3 regions of the Pseudoalteromonas sp. 19-MNA-CIBAN-0066 genome follow, and region 3 is predicted to be linked to each of the others. Evidence: predicted binding sites of a transcription regulator. Region 3 holds the regulator's gene; each other region holds the start of a gene.
What was found. Region 3 encodes MetJ, which represses methionine synthesis genes. Its sites were predicted from a motif close to TAGACGTCTAGACGTCTA; they were not measured.

Region 1: the regulator MetJ is predicted to act here: its motif matches at 1,308-1,325, upstream of metA (homoserine O-acetyltransferase MetA).
Region 2: the regulator MetJ is predicted to act here: its motif matches at 1,370-1,387, upstream of AAEZ18_RS00390 (methylenetetrahydrofolate reductase).

The regions. Positions count from the first base shown of each region.
Region 1 is NZ_JBEONZ010000010.1:114,436-116,715, forward strand. Features, by position in the region: gene ettA (energy-dependent translational throttle protein EttA) at 1-1,150, opposite strand, end outside; gene metA (homoserine O-acetyltransferase MetA) at 1,391-2,280, shown strand, end outside.
Region 2 is NZ_JBEONZ010000001.1:80,083-82,362, reverse strand. Features, by position in the region: gene AAEZ18_RS00395 (M16 family metallopeptidase) at 1-1,159, opposite strand, end outside; gene AAEZ18_RS00390 (methylenetetrahydrofolate reductase) at 1,431-2,280, shown strand, end outside.
Region 3 is NZ_JBEONZ010000004.1:153,437-155,716, reverse strand. Features, by position in the region: gene AAEZ18_RS04405 (malic enzyme-like NAD(P)-binding protein) at 1-662, shown strand, start outside; gene metJ (met regulon transcriptional regulator MetJ) at 761-1,081, opposite strand; gene metB (cystathionine gamma-synthase) at 1,281-2,280, shown strand, end outside.

The DNA.
Region 1 (2,280 bases), on a different contig from region 3:
TGATGTTGCCGCTGTCTTGCTGTTGCTCGCCGCTGATCATTTTAAACAGTGTTGATTTACCCGCGCCGTTAGCACCAATAATGCCCACAATGGCACCTTTTGGCATGCTAAAGCTTAAATCGTCGATTAATACACGGTCGCCAAAGCTTTTACGTAAGTTAGTTATTTCAAGCACTTGATCCCCTAAACGTGGGCCAGGCGGAATAAACATTTCGTTGGTTTCGTTACGTTTTTGATAATCAGACTGCTGCATTTCGGTAAACTGCGCCATACGTGCTTTTGACTTAGCTTGGCGGCCTTTAGGGTTTGAACGAACCCATTCAAGCTCTTGCGCAATTGACTTTTGACGTGCTTTTTCAGATTTTTGCTCTTGTTGTAGGCGCGCATCTTTTTGCTCTAACCACGAAGAGTAGTTACCTTCCCATGGAATACCTTCACCACGGTCAAGCTCTAAAATCCAACCTGCTACATTATCTAGGAAGTAACGGTCATGCGTTACCGCCACAACTGTGCCTTCGTAATCGTGTAAGAAGCGCTCTAACCAGGCAACCGACTCAGCGTCTAAGTGGTTAGTTGGCTCATCGAGAATAAGCATGTCTGGTTTTTCAAGTAACAGTCGGCATATAGCAACACGGCGGCGTTCACCACCCGAAAGGTGCTCAATTTTAGCATCCCACTCAGGTAAACGTAGTGCATCGGCAGCGCGCTCTAAAACGTTGTCTATGTTATGACCATCGTGCGCTTGAATAACCGCTTCAAGCTCGCCTTGCTCTTTTGCAAGTGCGTCAAAGTCAGCGTCTTCCATGGCGTATTCGTTATACACTTCGTCAAGGCGTTTAAGCGCGTATTTAACTTCGCCAACAGCTTGCTCAACGATTTCGCGTACGGTTTTGCTTTCGTCTAAAACAGGTTCTTGCGGTAAGTAACCAATTTTAGTGCCTGGTTGTGGAAAGGCATCACCTTCAAAGTCTTGGTCAACACCGGCCATAATACGTAGCAATGTTGATTTACCAGAGCCGTTTAAACCAAGCACACCAATTTTAGCGCCCGGGAAAAAGTGTAACGAGATGTCTTTTAAGATAGTGCGCTTAGGTGGCACAACCTTAGAAACTCGACTCATCGAGAATATAAATTTATCAGGTAAAACCATGGAAAAAACCTTCAAATAATAATAAAAATTACAATGCTCTATTGTAGTGGTTGACGGGTGAGGCAGTCAACGAATGGCCAATTTTAAACCGACAAACAAACTATAAAGTGCACAAAAACGATTATAAAATAGGATGAAAAAAATTCATTTGGATATTTAGACATCTATACATCTATTGGTTGATATTTTTTCTTATCTGTTCATAATAAGTTTTCGGTTTTGATGAATAGGAGTAAAAGGATGCCAATTACAGTAAAAGACGAACTACCAGCTATTGCTCGCCTGCGCCAAGAAAACGTATTTGTAATGCCACAAACTCGTGCAAAAACGCAAGAAATTCGCCCCATGCGTTTGGCTATTCTTAACTTAATGCCTAATAAAGTTGAAACCGAAGTACAGTTTATTCGTTTGCTTGCCAATTCGCCCTTGCAAGTAAATGTAGAACTACTGCGTCTAGACACTCATCGCAGTAGCAGTAATTCAGAGCAGCACCTAGACACCTTTTATCGTTATTTTTCAGAAGTAAAAAACAATAACTACGATGCATTAATAGTTACCGGCGCGCCGCTAGCGCATTTAGAGTACCAGGATGTAGCTTATTGGGATGAGTTTACCGCAATTTTAGATTGGGCTGAGCAGCATGTTACGTCTACACTTTTTTCGTGTTGGGCAGCGCATGCAGCGCTTTATCATCATTATAAAATAAAGCGCGATTTAAAAACCGATAAACTGTGCGGCGTATTTACGCACCAATGTTACTTTGAACATGGGGCGTTAACGCGCGGCTTTGACGACACCTTTTTAGTGCCGCATTCGCGTTATGGCCATGTAGATGTAAATAAAATAAATGCTTGCAATGAACTAGTCGTGCTAGCGGGTTCTGAGAAAGTAGGTGCTTACTTAGTTAAAAATAAGTCGGGCAGCCAAGTGTTTATTACCGGCCACCCAGAGTATGACGCCGACTCGTTAAAAGCTGAATACCAACGCGATTGCGAAAAAAGCGACAATGCGCCCAAGCCCGAAAATTACTTTCCAGATGACGATGCAACTAAACAACCTTCAAAAACGTGGCAAAGCCATGCTTTTTTACTTTTTTCGAACTGGTTAAATTATTACGTGTACCAAACTAC
Region 2 (2,280 bases), on a different contig from region 3:
CGCTGAGTTTTTGGCTATCTACTAACTCAGTACGCGCTTGAGCGTAGGTACGATTGATTGCATCGCGTACTTTGGCTAAATCGTCTGCTTTTTCTACTTTTACAAATACATGCAGTAAACCCGGATCTTTGGTTTCTGGGTTATAGCTAAACATTTGGCTGGCAATTTGTTTATCTACCACTAGCTCTTGGTATAAATCTGAGTTGTTTGAAAAATAAAGCTGCGAGAGTAAATCAAGCGCAGCTCTGTCTTTTTTAGCCGGCTCCCACGCAGTGCCTTTATACGATACTAATAACCAATGCCCTGGTAAGCCTGGGTTTTGTTGATGACTATATTTTGGCGCTTGCTGTGTTGGCTCTGCTTTAATGTCGGCAACATAGTCACCCTTTTTCCACGCACCCCAGTGTTTTTTAACCATAGCCATAGTGGCTTTTGGGTCTACATCACCCACAATTACGAGTGATACATATTCGGGCTTATAAAATTTGGCAAAAAATTCTTTACCATAAGCCATTTGATCAGGCATGGCTTCTATGTCTTTAAAAAAGCCCATAGTGGTGTGTTTATAAGTGTGTTGCTCAAAGGCCTCTTCGCGTACTGCGCTAAGTAATTTACGCACTGGGCTGGCATTATTTTTTAAGTACTCGCCTTTTACCGTTTGCGCTTCGGTTCTAAATTGCTCTTCGGTATAGGTTAAGTTTTGAAAAATATCAGCTTCAAGTTCAAGTACTTTATCAAGATGCTGCTTTGAAAAGTTTAAATGATAGTTAGTGTAATCGTTGGTGGTGTAAGCGCGGTTATCAACGCCAGAATTTTTTAAAATACTTGAATACACAGCCTCAGGAAATTTTTCAGAGCCTTTAAACATCATGTGTTCAAAAAAATGCGCAAAGCCCGTTTTGCCCGCTTGCGTTTCATTACGTGATCCTACCGATACAGGAATTTGCAACGAGACTACATCAGGGTAATCGGTTTTAACCACCATAACGCGCAAGCCATTTTCAAGCTCTTCTAGTAAGTAGTCTTGTGAAAAAACGCCCTCGCCCGTAGTGTTTGTTTGTTGTTGTGTTACTGCTTGGCTCGTTTGATTTTGTTCAATAGCGCAACCCGACAGTGCCAGCGATACCGCTAAACTGGTTGCTAAAAATTTAAATTTCATTGTTTTTCCTTTTATAGCAATCAATTTTAATCGCTAAACGTTGAGCTAGTTTAATAAAAAGTACCATCTGATTATGCCGCAAAGCCGCCAATAATAAGAGCCTAAAGCGTTGTTATTATGTAAACAACTGTATCAAATTTACTAATTGGTAACGAGCTTGTATGAATAAACCTCACTACGATTGAAAAACTTTCATTAAATAAAGCTATCTAGCCATCTAAATGGCTGCTATATTAATTCCATCGTAACAAACTAAGCTGGAATGAGGATTATGGCTTTATCACTTCAAGAGAAAATAGAAGATAGCAATCAAGGCGTATACCTTATTGGTACTACGCCGCCAAAAATTGGTACCGATAAAGCGCAACTAAAAACCATTGCAGAAAAGCTATTGGGTCGCCTACACGAAATTGAATACGACGGCGTAATAATTTACGACATTCAAGACGAAAGCAGCCGTACTAATCAAGCGCGTCCGTTTCCATTTAGGCAAACTGTCGATCCACGTGAATACAGCAACCTATTACGTGGCTTATCGCACCTAGATGTAATTACCTATAAAAGTGTGGCGCAACGCAGTGCGAACGAGTTTAAAGATTGGCTAAGTGAAACTAAAAACGACTACGATTTAAAAAATATTGTTTTAGTAGGTAGCCCATCATCGATAGGCGATATAAAACTAAGCCTACCAGATGCGTATAAAACGCTGGCAGAGCAATCTGATGACTTCTTTTTAGGCGGCGTTACTATTGCAGAGCGTCATTCTAATAAACGTAATGAACACGAGCGCCTAATAGAAAAAACCGCTCAAGGCTGTAAGTTCTTTATTTCGCAAGCGGTTTACGACGCACAAGCAACAATAGAGTTAATAACTAGCTATGCACGTAGTTGTAAAGCACAAGGGCTTGAGCCTAAGCGCCTTATTTTAACTTTTACTCCGTGCGGCGGCGAAAAAACCTTAGAGTTTATGCAATGGTTGGGGATCTCAGTGCCAGAGGCCACTAAATGGCGCATGCTTGATGCGAACAATACGCTGAGTGAATCGGTACGTATTTGCCGCGAAAATCTCGATTTAATACTTAAAAGCTGTGCGCATTTAAACGTGCCGCTGGGCTTAAATA
Region 3 (2,280 bases):
CCGGCGCTGCAGCGATTGCTTGTATGGAGTTATTAATTAAGTGTGGTGCACTGCGTGAACATATTTATATGCTTGATCGTAAAGGTGTTATTCACACTCGCCGTGATGATTTAAACGAGTACAAACAGTTATTTGCTAACAATACCGATAAGCGTACATTACAAGATGTAATTGAAGATGCTGACGTATTTGTTGGTGTGTCGGGCCCTAACTTATTATCGGCCGATGATTTAAAATTAATGGCGGCAAAGCCAGTCGTATTTGCTTGTTCGAACCCAGACCCTGAGATTGATCCGGCATTGGCACACGGCGCACGTAGCGATTTAATTATGGCAACAGGGCGCTCAGATTACCCTAACCAAGTTAATAACGTGTTGTGTTTTCCGTTTATTTTCCGTGGTGCACTTGATGTGCGTGCCAGTGAAATTAACGATGAAATGAAAATTGCAGCAGTTGAAGCTATTCGTAGTATTGCCAAAGAGCCGGTTCCACCAGAAGTACTAAAAGCTGCCGGTGTAGATAAGCTAGCGTTTGGTGCAGAGTATATTATTCCTAAGCCTATGGACCCGCGTTTATTGCCGCGTATTGCTAAAGCAGTTGCATTAGCAGCCATTGCTTCAGGCGTAGCGCAAATAGAGCTGCCAGCAAACTATATGGAATAAGCAGCATTATGTTGCTCGGTATTAAGTTACTTCAGTGTAATTTATAGCCATAAAAAAACCTCAGCATGGCTGAGGTTTTTTTGTTTAAAAGCCGCTGTTTAGTCTTCGTTTAAAACAGGAACTTCTAAGCCCATTTCTTGCATTATTTTTTTCACTTCTTCAGGCACTTTTTCGGCGTTATCTTTACGTAAATCATCATCGTTAGGTAACGGTTGCCCAGTAAACGCATGCAAAAATGCTTCACATAATAGCTCGCTATTAGTTGCATGGCGTAAGTTATTAATTTGCCTACGGGTGCGTTCATCGGTTAGTACTTTTAATACATTTAGCGGGATCGAAACGGTGATCTTTTTAACTTGCTCTGATTTTTTCCCGTGTTCTGCGTATGGGTGAATATACTCGCCATTCCATTTTGCCATAAGATGTATCGTTGCCTCAGATTATTAATTGCTCACCCTACTAAAAAATAGCGCGAATATGCGTGAAATTCTATCGATTTAAACAAATTAGTCAAATACTTGTTGCACAGATGGCTAGGTGTTTAAATGTTTTGACTTCTTAAGTTGAATGAATTACTGTTTTAGACGTCTAAACATCTAAATAAAGCAGGTAATAAATATGAGTGAAAAAAATAAAGCGACAATTGCAGTTCGCAGTGGTGTCGATGCTGATAAGCACCATGGCGCGGTTGTGCCTCCGCTGTATTTATCAACCACTTATTCGTTTGCCGACTTTGATACAAAACGTCAATATGACTATGGCCGCAGTGGTAATCCAAATCGTGATACTTTAGCCCAAGCACTCAGCGAACTCGAAGGTGGTGCTCGCGGCATTATTACTGCAACAGGAATGGCTGCCGTACATTTAGCCACTCAGCTGCTTAATAGTGACGATACGTTAGTGATCCCCCATGATTGTTATGGCGGCAGCTATCGCTTATTTACCTCATTACAAAAGCGCGGCCTATTAAAACTCGAAGTGTTAGATTTAACTAAACCAGAAAGTTTGCAGCAAATTTTAGTAATCAAACCTAAGTTAATTTGGATAGAAACCCCTAGTAACCCTATTTTACGTTTAACTGATATTAAAGCAGTAACCGATATTGCGAAACAATGCGGTGCTTTGGTAGCCGCAGATAACACTTTTTTATCGCCTGCATTACAAAACCCGATTAAATTTGGCGTTGATATTGTGGTGCACTCAACCACTAAGTACATAAATGGCCACTCAGACGTGGTTGGCGGTGCGGTTATTGCTGCAACTGACGAACTAGGTGAAGAACTGGCTTGGTGGGCAAATAATATTGGTATAACGGGGGCACCGTTTGATAGTTACTTAACTTTGCGTGGCTTGCGTACTTTAAATGTACGCTTACGACAGCATCAAGAAAATGCCTTAGCTATTGCTAAGTACCTTGAAAGCTCAAAATTTGTTAGCCAAGTATATTACCCGGGGCTAGAGTCGCATCCACAACATGAATTGGCTAAAGCACAGCAACTTGGTTTTGGTGGCATGGTTAGTTTTGACATTAAAGGCGATGTGAATGACGCAGCTGCATTTTTAACAAACCTTAAAACATTTAGCTTAGCTGAATCTTTAGGTGGCGTAGAGAGCTTAA